DNA from 4 places in the Robertmurraya sp. FSL W8-0741 genome. Region 1 is predicted to be linked to each of the others. Evidence: predicted binding sites of a transcription regulator. Region 1 holds the regulator's gene; each other region holds the start of a gene.
What was found. The regulator CtsR, encoded in region 1, represses protease genes until heat stress. The targets are predictions, from matches to a motif close to ATGGTCAATAAAGGTCAAACA.
Positions count from the first base shown of each region.

Region 2: the regulator CtsR is predicted to act here: its motif matches at 2,030-2,050, upstream of NST02_RS16095 (ATP-dependent Clp protease ATP-binding subunit).
Region 3: the regulator CtsR is predicted to act here: its motif matches at 1,424-1,444, upstream of clpB (ATP-dependent chaperone ClpB).
Region 4: the regulator CtsR is predicted to act here: its motif matches at 1,867-1,887, upstream of clpP (ATP-dependent Clp endopeptidase proteolytic subunit ClpP).

Region 1 is NZ_JBBOQG010000001.1:296,712-299,906, reverse strand. Features, by position in the region: rRNA gene NST02_RS01520 (23S ribosomal RNA) at 1-695, shown strand, start outside; rRNA gene rrf (5S ribosomal RNA) at 792-908, shown strand; gene NST02_RS01510 (CtsR family transcriptional regulator) at 1,552-2,013, shown strand; gene NST02_RS01505 (UvrB/UvrC motif-containing protein) at 2,039-2,590, shown strand; gene NST02_RS01500 (protein arginine kinase) at 2,592-3,195, shown strand, end outside.
Region 2 is NZ_JBBOQG010000001.1:3,321,619-3,324,813, reverse strand. Features, by position in the region: gene NST02_RS16095 (ATP-dependent Clp protease ATP-binding subunit) at 1-1,971, opposite strand, end outside; gene NST02_RS16090 (YkvI family membrane protein) at 2,205-3,195, shown strand, end outside.
Region 3 is NZ_JBBOQG010000001.1:3,603,779-3,606,973, forward strand. Features, by position in the region: gene clpB (ATP-dependent chaperone ClpB) at 1-1,413, opposite strand, end outside; gene NST02_RS17425 (YjzC family protein) at 1,608-1,799, opposite strand; gene NST02_RS17430 (undecaprenyl-diphosphate phosphatase) at 1,971-2,783, shown strand; gene argF (ornithine carbamoyltransferase) at 2,990-3,195, opposite strand, start outside.
Region 4 is NZ_JBBOQG010000001.1:1,021,328-1,024,522, forward strand. Features, by position in the region: gene whiA (DNA-binding protein WhiA) at 1-16, shown strand, start outside; gene NST02_RS04860 (HPr family phosphocarrier protein) at 80-334, shown strand; gene clpP (ATP-dependent Clp endopeptidase proteolytic subunit ClpP) at 1,160-1,789, opposite strand; tRNA gene NST02_RS04870 (tRNA-Arg) at 2,085-2,156, shown strand.

The sequences.
Region 1 (3,195 bases):
ACCTCTGATCGAGGTGGGAGACAGTGTCAGGTGGGCAGTTTGACTGGGGCGGTCGCCTCCTAAAGAGTAACGGAGGCGCCCAAAGGTTCCCTCAGAATGGTTGGAAATCATTCGTAGAGTGTAAAGGCACAAGGGAGCTTGACTGCGAGACCTACAAGTCGAGCAGGGACGAAAGTCGGGCTTAGTGATCCGGTGGTTCCGCATGGAAGGGCCATCGCTCAACGGATAAAAGCTACCCCGGGGATAACAGGCTTATCTCCCCCAAGAGTCCACATCGACGGGGAGGTTTGGCACCTCGATGTCGGCTCATCGCATCCTGGGGCTGTAGTCGGTCCCAAGGGTTGGGCTGTTCGCCCATTAAAGCGGTACGCGAGCTGGGTTCAGAACGTCGTGAGACAGTTCGGTCCCTATCCGTCGTGGGCGTAGGAAATTTGAGAGGAGCTGTCCTTAGTACGAGAGGACCGGGATGGACGCACCGCTGGTGTACCAGTTGTTCTGCCAAGAGCATCGCTGGGTAGCTATGTGCGGAAGGGATAAGTGCTGAAAGCATCTAAGCATGAAGCCCCCCTCAAGATGAGATTTCCCATAGCGCAAGCTAGTAAGAACCCTGAAAGATGATCAGGTTGATAGGTCAGAGGTGGAAGCATGGTGACATGTGGAGCTGACTGATACTAATCGTTCGAGGACTTAACCAAATAGGTTACTCGGTCTTTTTCTTCTTCATCCATTATCTAGTTTTGAAGGGACAAAGCTTTTTGCGTAAGCAAAATCGATTTCCTTCAATCAAATAGTCCGGTGACGATAGCGAGAAGGTCACACCCGTTCCCATACCGAACACGGAAGTTAAGCTTCTCAGCGCCGATGGTAGTGAGGGGCTGTCCCCTTGTGAGAGTAGGACGCTGCCGGGCAAAGGAAAAAGAGTATCCGCGAGGGTGCTCTTATTTTGATCTCAAATGTGGATAAAAACGAGATGCGCAATAGGCATTGAGGTGCGCATAATTATACCTTAAATCGGCGCAATTGAACACCAAACGCGTACAATCCAACGTACAAAACTACAAAACACGCCCACCCTCTAAAACAGCGCAATTTAACGTCAGAAACTACTTAACCTTACCAAATCCCCGCAACTCAACGTAAACTAAAATCCTACCAAGTGTGTACTTTTCAGCACAAAACCGAGCGTAATCACGAGCGAATAGAAACGTTCAACCTAAAGATCAGTGCAGTTATTCTAAAAGCCTTGCCATCATTCGAGTATAAACGATCAAAAAGAGTTACCCTCTGAAGCTTTTCATCTATAAAAAGGGGGCACTATTGATAATTGCTGCAGGAAGGAACATTCAACTATCCAATTCATTAATACTCGTTTGAAAATCACAAAAAATGGGGAAAATTAGTAAGGTGAATAAAGGAGAGCACCCTTTTAAAGTCCCATAATCAAAGCAAAAATCATCCAATGAATTGTTAAGGTTCCTTCGTTGCAAATTGACGTCTTCTTCATGTATAATAAAAGTCAAATATAGTCAAAGTCAGATAGGAGGAGGTCTTTTGAGGAATATCTCCGACGTCATTGAACATTACTTGAAACAAGTATTGGAAATGAGCGAAAAAGAGATTGTTGAAATTAAGAGAAGTGAAATTGCTGACAAATTTCAATGCGTCCCATCTCAAATCAACTATGTGATCAATACGCGATTTACGATTGAAAAAGGTTATATTGTTGAAAGCAAAAGAGGTGGTGGAGGCTATATCCGAATCATGAGAGTCCAATCTTATGATCATGCAGACCTTATTGACCAACTATTATCGATTATTGATAATCGGATATCGCAAAATAGTGCCGAAAATGTAATATATCGACTTGTTGAAGAAGAAGTTATTTCAAAAAGAGAAGCAAAGATTATGCTTAGTGTTATGGATCGTTCGGTATTATATATTGATTTACCGTATAGAGATGAGCTTCGTTCAAGAATGATAAAAGCAATGCTCACTACTCTTAAATATAAATAAAGAGAGTATAAGGGGTGATAGGACAATGAAGTGTCAGGAATGCCATGAAAGAGAAGCAACCTTGCATTTTACACAAGTTAATAATGGAGAAAAAACAGTCCTGCATTTATGTGAAAAGTGTGCTCAAGAAAAAGGTGAGGCCTTTATCGTAAATACAGGGGGATTTTCTATTAATAATTTATTGGCTGGTTTGTTCAATCTCCAAAACAATTTTCAACCAGCGAAGCAAGCGCAAGCTCCGCTTTATAAAGAGGATAGCTTGCGTTGTGATGAATGCTCGATGACTTATGAGCAGTTTGTTAAAATAGGTCGATTTGGTTGTGCAAATTGCTATGAAACTTTTAAGGGCCAATTAAATCCAATTATTAGACGTTTGCATAGTGGAAATTGGGCTCATAATGGGAAGATACCAAGGCGAATAGGAGGAAGCCTCCATGTTCGCAAAAATATTGAAAATCTAAAGCAAACGATTCAAGAACTTATCTCTCGTGAAGAATTTGAAAAGGCAGCAGAGATTCGCGATCAAATACGCTCATTAGAAAAACAGTTAGAGCGTAGTAATGAGGGAGGATATTGACATGTCATTGGAGAGGTTCTTAAACCAAGCAGTAAGCTCATGGATGAGTGCGGAAGGTCCCAATTCAGACATTGTATTAAGTTCGCGAATACGTTTGGCTAGAAATTTCAAGGATTATAAATTTCCGACAGTATTTACAAGTGAAGAGGGTCAGAAAGTAATTGATGCCGTTTACCAAAGTGTAAGTGGGCATCCATTTTCCTCGATTGGAACTTTGGAATTATTAGTGATGGATGACCTTCAGCCGTTGCAAAAAAGGGTGTTGGTAGAAAAGCATTTAATTAGTCCGTATCTTGAGAAAAATGCTGTACTAGGTGCATGTATTCTTTCAGAGAATGAAGAAGTCAGCATCATGGTGAATGAAGAAGACCATATTCGGATTCAATGTTTGTTTCCTGGGCTACAAATTTCAGAAGCATTGAAAGTTGCCAATGAAATTGATGATCATATCGAGAAGCAAGTAGATTATGCATACGATGAACAGATTGGTTATTTAACAAGCTGTCCGACAAATGTAGGGACAGGGATGAGAGCGTCTGTCATGATGCATTTGCCTGGTCTTGTTCTTACCCATCAGTTAAATCGGATTATACCGGCGATCAATC
Region 2 (3,195 bases), 3.0 Mb from region 1:
GACTTCGTTTGTGACCTTAAGCGTCATATTTTGTTCTCTTAACATGGCATTTAGATCTTGCAGCATTAAATCAACTATCTTTAATAAACCATCCTTTTCTAGCGGTTTAAATTCAATAATGCTATCAAAGCGATTCAAAAACTCTGGCTTAAAAAAGCTTCCAAGAGAATCCAGGATATTAAGCTCTTTCGCTGTATGATCTTGGCCAAACCCAACTTTAACTTGTTTATGTCCGACACCAGCATTGCTTGTCATAATAATCACTGTGTCTTTGAAACTGACGACTCTGCCTTGACTGTCAGTAAGACGACCATCGTCAAGAATTTGCAGAAACATATGCTGAACGTCAGGGTGAGCTTTCTCAATTTCGTCTAGTAGAATAATGCTATAAGGGTTTCTGCGGACTTTTTCGGTTAATTGACCCGCATCTTCATGTCCAACATAACCAGGAGGTGAGCCTATGAGCTTTGATACACTGTGCTTTTCCATATATTCACTCATATCCAAGCGGATCATCGCATCTTTGGAGCCAAATAGCTCAAGTGCAAGCGTCTTAGACAGCTCTGTTTTCCCAACACCAGTTGGACCAACAAAAAGGAAGGAGCCGATTGGCTTATTTTTCGCTTTTAACCCTGCACGACTTCTTTTTATGGCCTTAGTAACCCTTTCAACAGCTTCTTCCTGACCAATTACTTTTTCTGAAAGTAGCTTATGAAGGTTCTTCATTTTTGTTTGTTCATCTTCTTGAAGCTTTCCGACAGGAATTCCTGTTTTTTGTTCAATCAATGCTTGAATTTGTGCAACATCTACAATTGGTCGCTTTTGATTTGGATTGGATTGAAGTATTTTTTCAAGTTCCATTTCCTCTTGGTGAAGTTTAGCTGCTGCTTCATAATTTTCAGTTTTTAGTACCTGTTCCTTCTCTTTAGCAATCTCTTCAAGTCTTTTTTCTATTTTTTCTGCAGAACTGTAGTCTGACATTAAATTAAGTTTTGAACCTGCCTCATCCATTAAATCAATTGCCTTATCCGGAAGGAAGCGGTCCTGAATATAGCGTTGTGATAATGTGACACACGCTTCGAGAGCCTCGTCTGAGAAAGTAACCTCATGAAAGTTCTCATACTTTTCTCTTAATCCTTTCAGAATCTCAATTGCATGTTGTGTGCTAGGTTCATGAACCTGAACAGGCTGAAATCTGCGTTCAAGCGCTGCATCTTTTTCGATCTGACGATATTCCTTCAGAGTTGTAGCACCTACTAGTTGCAATTCGCCGCGGGCTAACGCGGGTTTTAACATATTTCCCGCATCCATCGAGCCTTCGGCAGAACCTGCGCCAACTAATAGATGAATTTCGTCAATAAAGAGAATAATATTTTTTCTTTGCTGTAACTCTGCAATAATTTGCTTCATTCTTTCTTCAAATTGGCCACGAATTCCTGTATTCGCAACTAAAGACGCAACATCTAATAGAAATACTTCTTTATTTTTTAATTTGTTAGGAACCTTTTCATCGGCAATTCGAACAGCTAAGTTTTCAGCGATGGCGGTTTTTCCAACACCAGGTTCCCCAATCAGGACAGGGTTATTTTTATTTCTTCTATTTAAGATTTCAATTACACGGTTCACTTCTTCATCACGACCAATAACAGGGTCTATGAGTCCAGCGCGTGCCATTTGGGTGAGATTGCGACCAAATTGATCAATAAAGCCCCCAGTTCCTCCACGACCGTGTGAAGGCTGTATGTTCATCTGTTGCTGATTATTTGCTGCTGAAAATTTCTTAAAAAGATCTTCCATTGGTGTTTGATTGAAGGGAGAGAAACCTGACATGCTTGGACCAAAGGATGAAGTCAATTTTGCTTCCTCTTCCTTGTAGCAATTTTGACAGAGGTGGAGTTGCTTCTCAACACCATTTAAATTCATCGTTACATGTACTTGAGCGTCTGTTTGCTCACAAATTTGACAAAGCATTTCACATTCCTCCTATTTTTTTGACTTTGACTAACTTTGACCTTCTTGTTTTTATTATAATTTGACCTTTTTTGACTTTCAAGTGATTTGCATCAGAATCTACCCAATTTATTTTGGTAATTTAATGTAAAAAGGGAAAAATGAACATTTTTCTAAGCAACTTAAAATCATTTTAAAATGCTCGTCATTGTTTGTCCTTCTTTTCATATATTGAAATGGAGGGAGGATATTTTATGAAAACAAACTGGGGAGCTGCCTTCCAAATCGCAGCTGTTTACGTGGGAACTGTCGTTGGAGCTGGATTCGCAACAGGACGAGAAATTGTTGAGTTTTTTACGAGATTCGGCTTTATAGGGTTAATAGGGATATTATTTAGTGGTTATATTTTTATCTCTCAAGGCTCAAAACTGATGAGAATTTCTGCCAAGATCGGAGCAACTTCTTATCAGGAATTTAATATTTTTTTATTTGGGAGAGTATTCGGTTCAATCATAAATGTCATTATGCTTTTTATGCTCTTAGGAGTATGTGCCGTCATGTTATCCGGAGCAGGGGCGGTGTTTAGCGAGCAGCTTGGTTTATCGAGAAGTTTTGGATTAATTTTAACACTATCACTTTCCATCATCGTTATGATCGTTGGTATAAAAGGACTATTTGCAGCTAACACAATTGTTGTTCCGCTAATGATTAGTTTTAGCTTTATTTTAATGGTTATGTCGGTGCAGTTGCCCAATTTTTTAGATCAACTTTTATTCATTCCCTTTGTGGATGACGGCTGGAAGTCAGTCGTTGCCCCTTTTTCTTATACTGCGCTGAATTTGGGACTTGCTCAAGCAGTATTGGTTCCTGTTGCGGCAGAAATAAGAGATGAACAGACGGTAAAGTGGGGCGGAATTATAGGAGGAGCTGCGCTAACCCTCATCCTCTTATCAAGTCATTTCACATTGGTAATGCTTCCTAACGTTGAAGCTTTTGAAATTCCAATGGCAGTGGTCATGAAAAGTTTAGCGGCAGGATTGTACGGCTTGTATATATTAATTATTTATGGCGAAATATTTACTTCTGTAATCGGCAATGTTTTTGGTTTAGAAAGACAAATTAAAACTTTTCTGCCTTTGCCAAGTATAGCGATTGTAGGAGGTATACTTACTATTGCCTTTCTAATTAGCCAAATTGAGTATGGTACGTTATTATCCTATCTGTATCCTGTTTTTGGCTATATTA
Region 3 (3,195 bases), 3.3 Mb from region 1:
TTCTTTTTCAGCCATCCACTTGGCTTTCATTGAATTGGCTTTATCACGCATATCTGCAAGCTCTTTTTGCAAGGTAGACAATCTAGTTTTGCTTTGATCGTCTTCTTCCTTTTGCAAGGCGGCCTCTTCAATTTCTAATTGCATCACACGACGTGTAACCTCATCAAGCTCTGATGGCATTGAATCAATTTCTGTTCGAATCATCGCACAAGCTTCATCAACAAGATCAATCGCTTTATCAGGTAAAAAACGGTCTGAAATATAACGATCCGATAACATGGCCGCTGTTACAAGAGCGCGGTCATGAATATTTACCCCGTGATGGATTTCAAACCTTTCTTTTAAGCCACGGAGAATGGAAATCGTATCTTCCACATCGGGTTCCTGTACAAGGACTTGCTGAAAGCGTCTTTCGAGCGCAGGATCTTTTTCAATATACTTACGATGCTCATCTAAAGTGGTTGCGCCAATACAATGTAATTCACCACGGGCGAGCATTGGTTTTAACATATTGCCAGCATCTATGGCTCCTTCCGTTTTTCCTGCACCGACAATGGTGTGGATTTCATCAATAAAAAGGAGAATTCTCCCCTCGCTTTTTTTGATTTCATTTAGAACTGCTTTTAACCGTTCTTCAAACTCTCCTCGAAATTTAGCCCCAGCGATGAGTGAACTCATATCAAGTGAAAAAATCGTTTTATCCTTAAGTCCTTCCGGTACATCTTTCCGTACAATTCTTTGTGCTAATCCCTCGACAATGGCCGTTTTTCCAACACCTGGCTCACCAATTAAAACGGGGTTATTCTTTGTTTTACGCGAGAGAATCCGTATCACATTTCGGATTTCCCCGTCACGGCCAATGACCGGGTCAAGCTTGCCAGCCTTCACTTCCGCCACCAAATCTCTCCCATATTTATTTAATACATCGTATGTGGCCTCAGGATTTTGTGAAGTCACTCTTTGATTCCCCCTTATTTTTTTTATTTCTTGAAGCAAAGCATCATATGTGATCCGTTCATTCTTCAAAATTTCACCAATGCTAGATTGCTGATAAATCATTGAAGCAAGCAACACATGTTCAACGGAAAGAAATTCATCTTGAAGTTTTTCCATCTCCCGCTCCGCCTCAGTTAATAGTCTTTGCAATCTAGTTGTGATATAGAGCTTACCTTGCTCTACCCCACTTCCAGATACTTGAGGTTTTTTATGAAGCAATTCATTTATTTTTTGTTCAAATTTTGCAGAAGGAAATTGGATTCTCTCTAGAATAGCAGCGACAAGGCTCTCATCTTGCTTCAGTAAAGCTAAAAACAAATGGTCTTCATCGACCTCCTGATGCTCATTTGAAACGGCTAAAGACTGGGCACTAAACAATGCCTCTTGCATTCGTTCCGTCATTCTGTTCAAATCCATTTTAACTCCTCCTTTGACCTATTTTGACCTTTACTTCATTATAAGCCTTTTTCTGCATATGTAAAGCCACCCATTGAAGAGGGTGGCAAAGGTACATAAAATTTCTGAATTATAAAGTAAAATGACACCAGCCCATGAGTGGAGGGTGTTTAAATCAGCTTTATTACAATCACAAAGACGGATAGGTACGATGATCAACCTGAATCTCTAGGTTTTGTTTTGTAAGTCCAGTGGCGATTATGATTTGAGTTTTCAGGGAAGTGATCACCTGCTTTGAGTTTTATCTTTTTCGGATTCATGACACCATCGCCCTCTTCACCAATCTCTACATATATTCCATTGTTCGGCGCCTTTTGACCTGCACGAAATTTATGGCTCTGTCCCATAGATACTCTCCTTTCCTTTTTGATAAGATTATTATTTCCTTCCATGAATCTTTCATGAATCTCAATGAATGAAACTTTCTATTTTTCTTTTTCGTCTATACTTTACGTACATGAACGCGAATAGGTGTGGTATAGTAGAATCTGTGAATTTTGTTTAAAATCAGGAGGCATATTATGGATTTTTTTGAAATTGTTAAATACTTTCTTTTAGGACTTTTACAAGGTTTTACCGAACCGATTCCGATTTCATCAAGTGGGCATTTAGAAATTGCTGGTCATTTTCTAAACGTTGAAATTAAGGGATTAAGCTTTGCTATTCTTGTAAATACAGCATCATTAATCGCTGTCCTGATTATTTATCGCAAAGATATTTGGAGACTGATTGAGAATGGGCTTGCTTATGTCATAAGAAAAGAAGAATCAGCTAAATCAGATTTTCGCTTTATTATTTACTTAATCATTGGAACAATCCCAGCTGGTGTGGTGGGGATTTTATTTGAAGATTATATCTCATCGCATTTAACAGGCATTAAAGTTACAGGTGCTACTTTATTAATTACAGGGATTGCTTTGTGGCTTATTCGTAATCTACGTGGGCGTAAAAACGACGCAGATTTGACTATGCGTGATGCAATAATTGTTGGACTTGCACAGGCAGTTGCTCTCATCCCTGGAATCAGTCGTTCTGGAGCAACAATTGTTGCAGCGATGGGTTCAGGAATGAAGCAGGAAACTGCTTTAAGATATTCTTTTCTATTATATATACCCGTTAGTGTCGGTGGTATGATTCTTGGATTTAAGGATATATTGGGCGACGAGAATCTTGCTCAATTAGCATTGCCTTATACATTGGCATTTTTTGCTTCATTAGTTGCATCGTATTTTTCCCTAAAGTGGTTTATGAATATTATGGCAAGAGGAAATCTTAAATATTTTGCCATTTACTGTTTTATCGTTGGACCATTAGTATTATTGTTAACTTAGTTGTATTAAATCATTTTACAAAACATATTTTCATGGTGCTTGGCCATTTTTTAGTTCTTGTGCCTTTAATGGTAATCTTTTTTTAGTTTTTGAGCTGTATTGCAGATTACCCAGACGATAGACAAATAATAGAGCAGCCGACTGTTGGCTGCTCTATTATTTGCTTGACAGTATTGTATCTCAACAAGAACCATCTCATTGTGAAATTATTTTAAAATTTCCACTAATAATGCTTTCTGTACATGAAGTCTGTTGCCTGCTTGCTGAAATACAAAAGAGCGAGCCCCATCAATCACTTCTCCAGCAACTTCTTCACCTCTATGGGCAGGCAGGCAATGAAGGAATAAATAATCTTCCTTTGCTCCTGCAACAAGCTTTTCATTCACTTGAAAACCCTTGAAGTCAAGTAGTC
Region 4 (3,195 bases), 720 kb from region 1:
TGAACCAATTCAATAAATGTTGAAGTTCATTTTTATATAGAGAAAAAAAGAGAGAGACTTTTCAGGGAGGAAGAAGGATATGGTAGAGAAAAAAGTCGAAGTCAAATTAAAGACGGGGTTGCAGGCACGTCCAGCTGCCTTGTTTGTCCAAGAAGCTACACGTTTCTCATCAGATATCTACATCGAAAAAGACGGCAAGCAAGTCAATGCTAAAAGCATTATGGGGCTTATGAGCCTCGCCATTAATTCCGGCGCAAATATTACCCTAATCGCTGAAGGCAGCGACGAACAAGAGGCGCTAGAAGCACTCGCCACATACGTGCAACAGGATTAAACACTTGATTGAGGGGTCTAAATAACGGAAAGAAGCTGCAAGAAGCGATGCTGACGGCAGCTTCTTTTTTGTGCAGCGGGCAGAAAATTAAACCGGCGAATCTCTGCAGCACAAGCACCCTGTCCCTGCTTTATCGCTCCCACAGCTCCCTTTACAATCCTATTTTCCGCCTGACGGAGCATTAATTAGTATTTGATTATGCGGAGAAAAGAATCGGAGTGTGTCTTGATGGAGCGTTCATGAGGATGTAATTAAGCGGAAAGTATCGGAGTGTGTCCTCATGAGGTGTTCAAGAGGACAAGAAAAGAGAAAAAAGGGAAAATGGTGTCCGCATGAGGTGTTCATGAGGACAGGAAAAGGGAAAAAGGGGAAAATCGTGTCCGCATGGAGCGTTCATGAGGACAGGAAAAGGGAAAAAAGGGAAGAGCGTGTCCGCATGGAGCGTTCATGAGGACAGAAAAAGAGGAAAAAGGGAAAATGGTGTCTGCATGAGTCGTTCATGAGGACAGGAAAAGGGAAAAAAGGGAAGAGCGTGTCCGCATGGAGCGTTCATGAGGACAGGAAAAGAGAAAAAAGGGAAAATGGTGTCCGCATGGAGCGTTTATGAGGACAAAAAAGAGGAAAAAAAGGGAAAACTCGTGTCCGCATGGAAAGGGAGAAGGGCTAATAGCGTCTGCTCCCTATCATGCAAAAAGCTGAAACGGCTTGAATACAAGACATTTTAGAAAGAATCATATATGAGGTTTTTATCAACGCATAAAAAAGACTGTTTCCATCAAGCGTAGTTTTAAATCGCTTAATGGAAACAGTCTTTCAATTACAAAGTTATTTTTTTTCGTTTAATGTGTTGCGAGTAATGATATGGTCTACTAGGCCGTATTCTTTAGCTTTTTCAGCAGTCATGAAGTTGTCGCGATCCGTATCCTTCGCGATAACATCAAGCGGTTGACCTGTACGCTCAGATAGAATCGTATTAAGTTTTTCACGAAGGAATAAAATGCGTTTTGCTGCAATCTCGATTTCCGTTGCTTGCCCTTGAGCACCACCAAGCGGTTGGTGAATCATGACTTCAGCGTTTGGAAGAGCGTAACGCTTACCTTTTTCACCAGCTGCTAATAGGAAAGCACCCATGGAAGCAGCCATACCGATACAAATTGTTTGCACATTAGGCTTTAAATACTGCATCGTATCATAAATCGCCATACCAGCAGTGATACTGCCACCTGGGCTGTTAATGTAAAGAGTGATATCCTTTTCAGGGTTTTCAGCTTCTAAGAAAAGTAATTGAGCAACAATGGAGTTAGCGACATTATCATCAATCGCACTTCCAAGCATAATGATGCGATCTTTTAAAAGGCGGGAATAAATGTCATACGCACGTTCACCACGATTAGTCTGTTCAATAACTGTAGGGATCAAATTCATTTTATGTTCCTCCTTTAAATGGTTATAAATTCTGTCAGAGAATCTGTAAAAACAAAAGTATGCACCTTTAAGACAAATACTACTGTTATGTAAGTTATGATACACTGATAGTCAAAAAAGGTCAAACAATTCGATTGGATCTTGAGCAAGATTTCTTCGACTTTTTTCACCATTAAAAAATATGTATTGTCCACTTCTCATCATAACCAAACTGAAATGATTTAAACACAACGGATTGTAAGGGCGATGAGAATTTTCTCACTTGAAAAACAGGCAGACATGGCATATAATAGGGAAGCGTCCAAAATTGGCGCATCGTTAATTTGCCCTCGTGGTGCAACGGATAGCACGTAAGATTCCGGTTCTTAAAATGGGGGTTCGATTCCCTCCGAGGGCGTACTGTATGTTTTAGAGAGTTAGATTAAAAAGCGTCAATCCCAATAGTATCAAGGGATTGACGCTTTTTTGCTTTTTGTGGAATCCTAATAAAAACATGAGTTTTCGAAATCATTTTGTATTTTTTGCATTTTTTCCATTTGATTTTTAAGCTTCAATCAGTTGTTCGGGTGAATAATACATCCAGTATTTATTTCACTGCTTATAAATTTTGATGGTGTTTGAAAAGAATTATGAAATAAAAAAATAGAGGAACTACCTCTATCCATTAATAAAACAAGTAATAAGGTTGATTTGCATAATAGGCATAACAATCAGGTCTACAGTTACAAAGTCTTGGTCTGCCAAGATCGTCATAACAAGTGTCGCAGCACCATTGCATGAAATGGTGGTGTAAAGGATGAACAAAAACCACAAGCAATCACCTCAATATATTTAATAGTTAATTAATTTTATGAATTTATTGAGGATCAAGTACTGTAGGTTCAAGCCTGTTTACAGAAAATCCGATAAAAATTAATAACACTCAGCGTTGGGTTCAATCGGTAATTGATCTGCTATTTTGGGTTCTACACAACAATGACGAAGCTAAACTTGTCTTTCGAAAATTATTTCCATCGTCAGACCTGACCAGCTGCAGCATAAGGAGGACTTATTAGTTATTTTTAGCCTCCAACTTTCCTTTGCATCGTTATGGATAATTGTATGGTCATCCTCTTTCTGTTTTCCAGTTGACTCACCTACATGTATAGCAAATTTATAAAAAATTACTTCTCACTGATGTTTACTAAAAAGCTTACTGACCCTATCGAAGTTTATTCGAACATGAGATGCTTATTTAATAAACATAATGAAAAAAGTTATATAGGTATAAATGCAATGTCAAGTATGAAAAGAATTGTCCTTGCTACGGCACAGATCATTCCAAGAAAATCCTTTTCAAAGGATATAAGCCGAGTTTTTATAACAAAGGTAAGCAAGGAGTTTCGCTATAGACACAAAATACAAAACTAAAATCCACCAATAAGCTTTATTTGATA